DNA from 3 places in the Laedolimicola intestinihominis genome. Region 2 is predicted to be linked to each of the others. Evidence: riboswitches for the same ligand, from Rfam matches in the RefSeq annotation. Region 2 holds a riboswitch; each other region holds the start of a gene.
The links. A riboswitch is a leader RNA that binds a small molecule or an ion and turns the genes downstream of it on or off. The one in region 2 is predicted to bind cobalamin.

Region 1 (3,276 bases), on a different contig from region 2:
TATCCGATCCCGTATTGATTCCGTATACCATCAGATTGGTAAAGGCGGAGAACAGGGCGGAAGTCGCGATACCCGCCAGCACCAGCTGCGTCGAGGTAATCCGACCATGAATGGAGGCGATACTTAAAGACAGACAGATGGAGACAGCCGCTCCCATGGTAGCGCCAAAGATAACGGAATACCCGCCCATGAAGCTGAACCAGCCAAGCAGGATGGCACAGACTGCTCCGGCGGAAGCGCCGGAGGAGATGCCAAGTACATAGGGATCCGCCAGGGGATTCTTGGTCAGCGCCTGCATCAGGACGCCGCACAGCGCCAGTCCCGCGCCTACGATAAAGGCCATCAGCACGCGGGGAAACCGGATATTCCAGATGATATTTTCTGTCTTGCCCTCCCAGGCAATCCGAAAGATATCCTTCCCAGAAATTTTATTTACCAGAATTTTTCCAATATCGCCGGCCGAAACGTTCACTGCGCCGATGGTGACCGATATGGTTAATACCCCGACAATCAGCAACAGTACCAAAAGCAGTGTCACAAAAAAACGGCCTTTCCCTGATTTTGCTGTTCCTTTCATAGATTCCTCCTTCGAGAACATAGATAGAATGAGCAAGAAAAACGGGGAGCTTTCACTCCCCTGTCTTTTCCCCTGTTAGAATTTGTCCGGATACAGCTGCTCTGCAATGGTCTTCACTGCATTGGCGCTTCCTGCGCTACCCTGCATATCGCTGCAGCATACGGAGTAGATTCTGCCTTCCTTTACGGCGCGCAGATCCTTGGTGAATTCATTGGTCTCCAGGAACTCCCGCTTCTCTGCTACATCGTCTCCGGTATACTCCAGAATCAGAATCACGTCCGGATCACGCTCTACTACTTCCTCCCAGGAGGGCTTTGCCCAGCCTGCTTCGATATCATCGAAGATGGAGATACCGCCGGCCTTCTTGATGATGTCGCCCGGCATACCCTGGCAAGCGGTAAACGGTACATCCTCTCCGGAATCATAAGCAAATACTTTTACCGGATTCTCATAGGCCTCATCGCCCAGAGCGTCCTGCACCTCCTGCAGGGTATCCTTCATAGCCTGCACCTTCTCAGCTGCCAGATCCTGCACCTTGAAGATCTCGCCCAGAGTTTCATAGTCCTTATACAGATCCGCAAAGGTTGCGCTGTCTGTGCATACATACGGGAAATACATGGCGATACCATTCTCATCGCAAAAATCCTTGTTGAAATTCTTATCAGAAAATGTGGAATCCCAGCCCATCAGGAAATCGCAGCCGGTTGCCAGCAGCTCTTCCTTGGACAGATTTGTCAGGCCTTCGCCCGGGTTCATCAGCTGGGGAACCTGATCGCGGGCCGGATACTCGGAAGCCGTACTCCAGCAAAAGCCCTTGGTATAGCCTACCATCTGATCCTGCAGTCCCAGATCAAAGAAAAAGTCTGCCATCTGGTCACCGGAAGCTACCACAGCGGAGGGCATTTTTGTGATGGTGTACTCTACGTTCTCGCCCAGTCCGGAACGCTCCAGGTTCAGAGTAATGGTAACCGGCTCATAGGCGTCGTCTGCGTCTGCAGTCTCCTTTGCCTCGTCGGTGCTTTCGGCAGCCTCTGTGTTCTCCTCTGTTGTGGTGTCCGCAGCCTTGGAACCGCAGCCAGCCAGCAGGCTCGCCGCGAGACAGGTACTTAAGAGTACGCTTACTACTTTCTTCTTCATGTTTCTTCTCCTTCGTTCTGTATAATAATTTGTCCATAAAAAAAGCACCCTCTGATCTATCCAAATCAGAAGATGCACCCGTATTCGGCATCCGGACGCACTGCGCCCTCTATCTTTCGCAAATGTCATGGACCGTGACAGCAAAAGCAGAATAAGCAGGTCTTCTGACTTACGCCGGCCTTATTTGTCTTCCTTCTTCCCGTCCCGTACCATTTCCTGTACCTTACGGACAGTGAAGGAAAACGGCCCTGAAACTTCGCGCTTACAGCGGCGGCACCGCACAGGATTTACACCTGTTTCCCTTTTCACCGGCCCAACATTTCTGTTAGCCGGCACTCACTCCGTTAGATATATTACCTATTTTCTTTTTTCTTGTCAAGCATCAAATATTGTTAATCTGTGCCAGTTCCTTCCACAGCGCCGCAGTGCACATTAAGAAAGAATCCTGCAAAGCAGGATTCTCCGCCTGCGGCGGGTCGCGTAAGCGACATTATTCCATTCCGCCGCAGTGCGATCCCCCGGAGGGGCTTTTTGCTCTATAGGAATCATGGCTTTTGCACTTTCATGTAACACGGTGCTTCCTATAGAGCAAAAAAGCTCCTGGATAACCAGAAGCTTTTCAGCAGTCGATAGGGGAATCGAACCCCTGTTTTCGCCGTGAGAGGGCGACGTCTTAACCGCTTGACCAATCGACCATTTCCTATGTTTTTGTGCCGCACCCTTGCGACTTGTTTAGTATATAATAAGGCAAGGGGAAATGCAAGTGTTTTTTCCAAAAAAATTAAATTCTTTATATTGCATGTTTTTTTTATATTTTTCTGATAATTTATTCACTTCTAACATACCAAAAAGAACCGCTCTTTTCCTGACTGTCAGAGCTTTCGCTTTTCCTTATCCAAAGCCCTGTCAGCATGTTCTCTTCTACTCTGGTACCCTCCCCCCTTCATCTATCGCTATCCCGCCAAAGCACAGCTCCTGCAGCCTGCCATAAAAGCCAGCCCGTTCGCCGCTGTTCATCAGCCCCATCTGATTGGCCGTACTGACACAGGGAATCACCCGGACATCCACGCCGCTGTCGGTCAGAGTCAGCTCCGCCATCATGGTCTCGTAAGCCCGGTTCGCAAAAATGAAATTACCCAGGCTGTAGAATATGGGCTTTCCATGATAATACTCGATGCCCTGCAGCACATGGGGGTGCGCGCCAATTACAGCGTCTGCCCCGGCGTCAATGTACTGGCGGGCCAGGGTTTTCTGATAATCCTCCGGCTCTGTGTTCCGCTCGATTCCCCAATGGACATAGACCACCACATAGTCGCAGGTCTCCTTCGCAGCCTGAATCTCCTCCAGAAGCTTCGTGGGATCATAGGTGGTAAAGAGACCGGAATTGCTCTGAGACGCAGTCCAGGAATGCTCCGGAATCACACGGGTGGCTCCCAGAAAGCCAATGACCCGTCCGCCTGCCTCCACGGTTTTCAGAGCCTTTGCCTCCTCCAGGTTCTGCCCCGCTCCCACATGGAGAATTCCTGCCTCGTCCAACGCTTCAAGGGTCTCCTTAAGCGGGC
Region 2 (3,276 bases):
CTGCGTCAGCCTTTTCCGGCTCCGCCGTTTCTTCTGTCTTGGCAGTTTCCTCATCGGAGTTTTCCGCTTCTGTGGTAGTCTCTGCAGCCGGCGTCTCCGCCTTGCTGCCGCAGCCCATCAGCAGTGCGCAGCTTATAACTGCCATTCCCATTAACGCGATGATTTTCTTCTTCATTTCTTTTCTTGTCCTTTATCCTTACTTATTTCATAGCCTCTGCGGTATGAGCAACATAGAGATTCTGGATTGCCTCGATCTCGCCCAGACCTGCGATCTGGCAGTCTACGCTCTCGAACTTGCCGGATGCGTTGAACATGCTCTTCCAGGAATCGTCATCGTCGCCTGCCATGTCGTTGTTTGCATGGTCGCCTGCAACTACCATCAGCGGACGAAGTACAACCTTGGTGTAACCAGCCTCTGCAACTGCGTTAATCACATTCTCACATGCAGTATCTTCCGGCTCGCCCTCTACGGTTCCGATAAATACGTTCTCATATCCCAGATCCTTCATCTGTGCCTGCATCTGGCTATAGGAAATCTTTGCGGTATGGGAGGTACCATGACCCATGAATACAAATGCCACGCCATCCTCTTTTGCTGCGTCCAGAGTATCGAAACCAGCCGTCTTTACAGCCTCAGCAGTAATAGCCTCAGCAACAGCCTTCTTGTCAGCGTTAACTGCGGAAGCGTCTGCTCCAACCTCGCCCAGAAGCGGCTCAGCTACCTTTACAGACTCAAATTTATCCTTGTATGCGTCTACCGCCTCCATCAGCTCGTCGTACTCAGCGCCGTGCATCAGATGGGTCGGCTGTACAACCAGGTTCTTTACGCCGTTGGCAACTGCGCGATCCAGAGCCTGATCCATGTTGTCAATTGCCTCGCCGTCGCGGGCCTGGATATGGTTGATGATAATCTGCGCGGTAAAGGCACGTCTTACGGACCAGTCCGGATTTGCCTCTGCCAGAGCGTCCTCGATACCCTTGATATCAGCTACACGGCTGTCATTGAAGGAAGTACCAAAGCTTACTACCAGCAGCTCGTTCTCGCCGATCTCGTCCTGGTTTCTCGGATCATCCTTGGAAGCGTCTCCGGTGTCGCGTCCGAAGTAATCCGGGTCAGCGTTCTCGCCCTCTACCAGCTCCTTCTGAGCGTCTGTCAGAGCGTCCCATGCTTCCTTGGCTGCCTTACAGTCAGCGTCTGTGGTCTCTGTTCTCTCCTGCACATAGATCTTGTCAATCAGGGCTGCTACGTTGTCAGCTGCAGCCTGATCTGCGTCCGCGTCGTCTGCAGTCTCCTCTGCAGCGTCTGTGGTCTCTTCCGTAGTAGTAGTGTCTGCAGCCGGCGTCTCAGCCTTGCTGCCGCAGCCTGCCAGCATGGATGCTGTCAGAGTTGTTACACATAACAGTGTTACAAGTTTCTTTTTCATTTTCTTTTCCTCCTGCAAAAATTTTTCAGTTAAATGAAATTCATAAGATCAGAAGGAATCTGCTAAAAAATCCGACGATCCTGTGGATCGTCGGATTTTCAATCGTCAGCTTTACATCTGTTCGCCCATCCACGCAAAACAGCGCTGTGCGGAACAGCTGTGTCTATACCCCATCTGGCACTATCAATCCTCGTGATCCGGAATCTTTCGACTCCATGCGCCGCAGTCTGGCAGGTCTCCTGGCTTACAGTACAAGCGCTGCTTATCGTCTTCCCGATGGCTCAGTGACGTATGATAAGCCGCTCCTGCATACAGTGACGAGATCGCGCAGGTCTCTCACCTGCTTCCCTATTCTCCGTTTTTTAACGGCACCAGCTGTTTCTTATTTGATTTCACATAACCTACACAAGCATTATAGCAGTCTTTCTGAAATAATCAACTGTTTTTCCGCTATTTTTTCTTCCTTTTTGCATTATTTCGCCCGTTTTTTCATAAATAACAGATAAGCGAGCAGCAATATGATTCCTACCGGCAGAGAAATCAGCGCAGACTGGGTAAATCCTGCCACAATATAGGTAATAAAGGAAATCACTGCTACACTGACCGCATAGGGAAGCTGGGTGGACACATGGTTTACATGGTTACACTGGGCTCCCGCAGACGCCATAATGGTCGTATCGGAAATCGGGGAGCAGTGGTCGCCGCAGACAGCGCCCGCCATGCAGGCAGAGATGGCCACGGTCATCAACGCCGGATGGGTGGTCTGGAACGCGTCTACCACAATCGGAATCAGGATACCAAAGGTTCCCCAGGAGGTTCCGGTGGCAAAAGCCAGGAAGCATCCAACCAGGAAAATAATAGCCGGAAGCAGAGCAACCATACCCTGAGAGCTGCTCTTAATCAGATTAGCCACGAACTCCGCGGCGCCCAGGCTGTCTGTCATGGCCTTCAGGGTCCAGGCGAAGGTCAGAATCATGATAGCCGGAACCATGGCCTTGAAGCCCTCGGGAATGCAGTTCATGCACTCCTTGAAGCCCAGGACCTTACGGCTCACATACAGCAGAATCGTGATGACCAGGGCGAAAGCACTTCCGATGGCCAGACCGATGGACGCGTCGCTGTTGGAGAAGGCGGTCACGAAGTCCGCGCCGTCAAAGAAGCCGCCGGTGTAAATCATGCCGATGACGCAGCAGATGATCAGGGAAAGAATCGGAATCAGCAAATCCTTTACGGAACCATTTCCCACGTTATCCAGGCCTTCTGCGTTGCCGTAAGGTCTGTCCGGCGTAGTAAACAGGTCGCCCTTCTTTGCGTTGTCCTCATGGACCTTCATAGAACCGAAATCTATGTTCAGAATTGCTATCGTAATCATCATAACGATAGTCAGAATCGCGTAGAAATTATAGGGAATCGCGCTGACAAAAAGCGCCAGTCCGTCCTCACCCTCTACGAAACCGGTTACGGCCGCCGCCCAGGATGAAATGGGGGCAATGATGCAGACCGGAGCCGCTGTGGCGTCGATGAGATACGCCAGCTTCGCCCGGGAAATGTTGTGCTTGTCCGTCACGGGACGCATGACGCTTCCCACGGTCAGGCAGTTAAAATAATCGTCGATGAAAATCAGAACGCCAAGGGCTACCGTAGCAAGCTGAGCGCCGGTGCGGGTCTTGATATGCTCGCCGGCCCACCGTCCGAAGGCCGCCGAGCCTCCGGCCCGGTTCATCAGTGACACAATGGCTCCCAGGATAACCAGGAACACCAGAATTCCCACATTGTAGCTGTCGGACAGAACGCCTACGATTCCATCCTCAAAGATGTGAAGCACGGTTCCCTCGAAGCTGAAGCCCGAGTA
Region 3 (3,276 bases), on a different contig from region 2:
TTGACAAATCAGGCGCTGCAGACAAATGATCCGGATATCTACGCGGTCGGCGACTGCGCTATGGTAACGAACCGGATTACCGGAAAGCCCCAGTGGTCTCCCATGGGTTCCACTGCCAATATCGCAGGCCGGGCAGCTGCCATGCATCTGGCCGGAAAGAAAATCAGCTATCCGGGAGTCCTGGGAACCGGTGTGGCAAAGCTTGCAGGCATCCAGATTGGAAGAACCGGCCTCACAGAGCAGGCGGCAAAGGATGCAGGATATCCGGTGGAAAGTGTCATCTGTGTGGTAGATGACAAGGCCCATTATTATCCGGGAGCAGATTTGTTTGTCATCAAGCTGGTGGCAGATCGGGAAAGCCACAGACTGCTGGGAATGCAGACGGCAGGCAAAGGCGCCGTGGACAAGCTGGCAGATATTGCTGTTACAGCGATTTCCATGAAAGCAACGCTGGAGGATCTGCAGTATATGGATTTTGCATATGCACCGCCCTTCTCCACCGCCATTCATCCGCTGCAGCATGCAGTGAATATTCTGCTGAATAAGCTGAACGGGGAGCTGGACAGCATGACGGCCGCAGAGTATGCGGAAGAAGGAGAAAATTATCGGATCGTGGATGCGGGTATTACACCGTCGCTGCACGGGTATCCCTATGTGGATCTGAACAGCCTGGACGGTCCGGCAGACGGGCTTGGCAGGAACGAAAAGCTGCTTTTGGTATGTTCCAAGGGAAAACGGGCTTATCTGGTGCAGAACCGTCTGAAGGCTTACGGATATACGGATACAAAGGTACTGGAGGGCGGCATGACCTTCCATACAGAATTAACAGAGGAAGAATAAAAGGAGGCACGCAATGGCTACATTAACAATCAGCAAGGAAGATGAAAAGCGCGTAAAGGCAATGGGATTTCTGAGCAATAAGGGAACCGATAATTTCTCGGCAAGAATCATTACTGTCAATGGAAAGATAACGGCTGCGCAGCAGAGATGCATTGCGGAAGCGGCGGAAAAATTCGGAAACGGAGTGATAACCTTTACCACCCGTTTGACGGTGGAGGTACAGGGCGTTCCCTACGACAAAATCGAAGAATTCAAGGAATATATTGCCAGAGAAGGACTAATTACAGGTGGAACCGGTTCTGTGGTACGCCCGGTTGTAGCCTGTAAGGGAACCACCTGCCAGTATGGACTTTTGGATTCCTTCGCCATTTCCGAGGAAATCCATCACCGTTTTTATGAGGGGTATCACACGGTAAAGCTGCCGCACAAATTTAAGATTGCGGTAGGCGGCTGCCCCAACAATTGTGTAAAACCGGATTTAAATGATTTGGGAATCATCGGTCAGAGAATCCCCGAATTTGACGAGGATAGCTGTAACGGATGTAAGAAGTGCAGCGTAGAGGCAGCCTGTCCCATCGGCGCGGCAAAGGTGAAGGACGGCGTTCTGGAGATTAACAAAGAAATCTGTAACAACTGCGGCCGCTGTGTGGGTCAATGCCGTTTCGACGCCATCGAAGACGGTCAGTACGGATTTAAGATTTACATCGGCGGCCGCTGGGGCAAAAAAATCAATCACGGAAAAGCGCTGCGTAAGGTGTTCACCAGTAAGGAAGAAGCCTTAAACGTGATTGAAAAGGCGATTCTCCTGTATCGGGAGCAGGGCATTACCGGCGAACGTTTCGCTGCGACCATCGAACGTCTCGGCTTCGATAACGTGGAGCAGCAGCTTCTGTCTGATGAAATTCTGGAGAGAAAGCAGGAGATTCTGGATGCGCAGCTTCATCTGACAGGAGGAGCAACCTGTTAAAAGGGAAACCCTATAGGGTATATTTTGTTGACGAAAGCCCGTCTGTATGCTACACTGACTAAGGTATAACGCAGAGAGTATGCATGATGCATAAAGCAGGGGAATCAGGTGGAAGGCCTGAGCGATCCGGTCACTGTAAGCAGCGTGTCTGCAAGCCAGGCTACCTGCTCTTTGCGGGAAATGGACAGGCTTCCGTGGAAAGCGGTTCCGGATACAGTTGACAGCAGGAAAAGAAAAATAACTGTCGATCAAAGGGAGAGATCTGTCAATACGGATCTCTCCTGTTTTCTGTGCTGGAAAATTTCGACAGCTTTCCTGCGGTGAGAGGAGATACAGAAAAAATGTTAAACCAGTTTTCAAGAACTGAATTATTGCTGGGAAAGGAAGCCATGGAGCTTCTTAAGGAAGCCCGGGTGGCTGTCTTTGGTATCGGTGGCGTGGGTGGCTATGTAGTGGAGGCCCTGGCCCGGAGCGGCGTGGGGGCTTTCGATCTGATTGACGACGATAAGGTATGTCTGACGAACCTGAACCGTCAGATTATCGCTACCCGGAAAACCGTAGGCCGGTACAAAACCGACGTAATGAAGGAGCGGATTCTGGATATCAATCCGGAGGCTCAGGTGGAGACGCACCGCTGCTTCTTCCTTCCGGAGAATAAGGAACAGTTTGACTTTGGCAGCTATACCTATGTGGTGGACGCCATTGACACGGTCACCGCGAAGATTTCTCTGGCAGAGGAATGTGAAAAGGCTGGCGTACCCCTTATCAGCAGCATGGGAGCAGGCAATAAACTGAACCCCTTTCTGTTTGAGGTGGCGGATATCTACCAGACCAGCGTATGCCCGCTGGCGAGAGTGATGCGGCAGGAGCTGAAAAAACGGGGCATTCCGAAGCTGAAGGTGCTTTATTCCAGAGAGAAGGCGGTGCGCCCCATCGAGAACGGGGAAGTAAGCGGGGAATGCCCAGAGCGGCGATCGGTTCCCGGCTCTACCGCGTATGTACCGTCCGTAGCGGGACTTCTGATCGCAAGTGAAATCGTAAAGGATCTGACCGAGGACGCCATGAACCGCGCCCGGGCAGCCCAGGAGCAGGAGGAGAATAAATAGATGAAGGGTAAATTATACGGCATCGGCGTGGGTCCGGGCGATCCGGAGCTTTTGACACTGAAAGCAAAGCGGATTCTGGATGCGGCAGATATCATTGCGGTTCCGGTAAAAGAGGCCGGAGAGATGAGCACCGCACTGGAAATTATCCGTCCGGTGGTGGATTTGGAGCATAAGAGCCTGATGGAAGTCATTTTCCGGATGGCAAAGGACAGGGAAGAACGGAAAAAATGCAGAGCCGCAGCCTGTGAGCAGCTGACGGCGGAGCTTTCCCGCGGAAAAAGCATTGCCATGATTACCCTGGGTGATGTGTCCGTGTACAGCACGTATATGTATGTGAACCAGTATGTGGCAGAGCATGGCTTT

Region 1: another riboswitch for cobalamin. It lies ahead of WMO29_RS06290 (ABC transporter substrate-binding protein); the one in region 2 lies ahead of WMO29_RS16220 (sirohydrochlorin cobaltochelatase).
Region 3: another riboswitch for cobalamin. It lies ahead of WMO29_RS00520 (tRNA threonylcarbamoyladenosine dehydratase); the one in region 2 lies ahead of WMO29_RS16220 (sirohydrochlorin cobaltochelatase).

Annotation. Positions count from the first base shown of each region.
Region 1 is NZ_JBBMFE010000004.1:114,947-118,222, forward strand. Features, by position in the region: gene WMO29_RS06285 (FecCD family ABC transporter permease) at 1-577, opposite strand, end outside; gene WMO29_RS06290 (ABC transporter substrate-binding protein) at 653-1,714, opposite strand; cobalamin riboswitch at 1,852-2,069, opposite strand; tRNA gene WMO29_RS06295 (tRNA-Glu) at 2,338-2,409, opposite strand; gene WMO29_RS06300 (CapA family protein) at 2,636-3,276, opposite strand, start outside.
Region 2 is NZ_JBBMFE010000023.1:9,300-12,575, reverse strand. Features, by position in the region: gene WMO29_RS16225 (hypothetical protein) at 1-175, opposite strand, end outside; gene WMO29_RS16220 (sirohydrochlorin cobaltochelatase) at 201-1,424, opposite strand; cobalamin riboswitch at 1,636-1,815, opposite strand; gene WMO29_RS16215 (Na+/H+ antiporter NhaC family protein) at 1,897-3,276, opposite strand, start outside.
Region 3 is NZ_JBBMFE010000001.1:132,831-136,106, forward strand. Features, by position in the region: gene WMO29_RS00510 (FAD-dependent oxidoreductase) at 1-840, shown strand, start outside; gene WMO29_RS00515 (ferredoxin-like domain-containing protein) at 854-1,807, shown strand; cobalamin riboswitch at 1,866-1,993, shown strand; gene WMO29_RS00520 (tRNA threonylcarbamoyladenosine dehydratase) at 2,149-2,913, shown strand; gene cobI (precorrin-2 C(20)-methyltransferase) at 2,914-3,276, shown strand, end outside.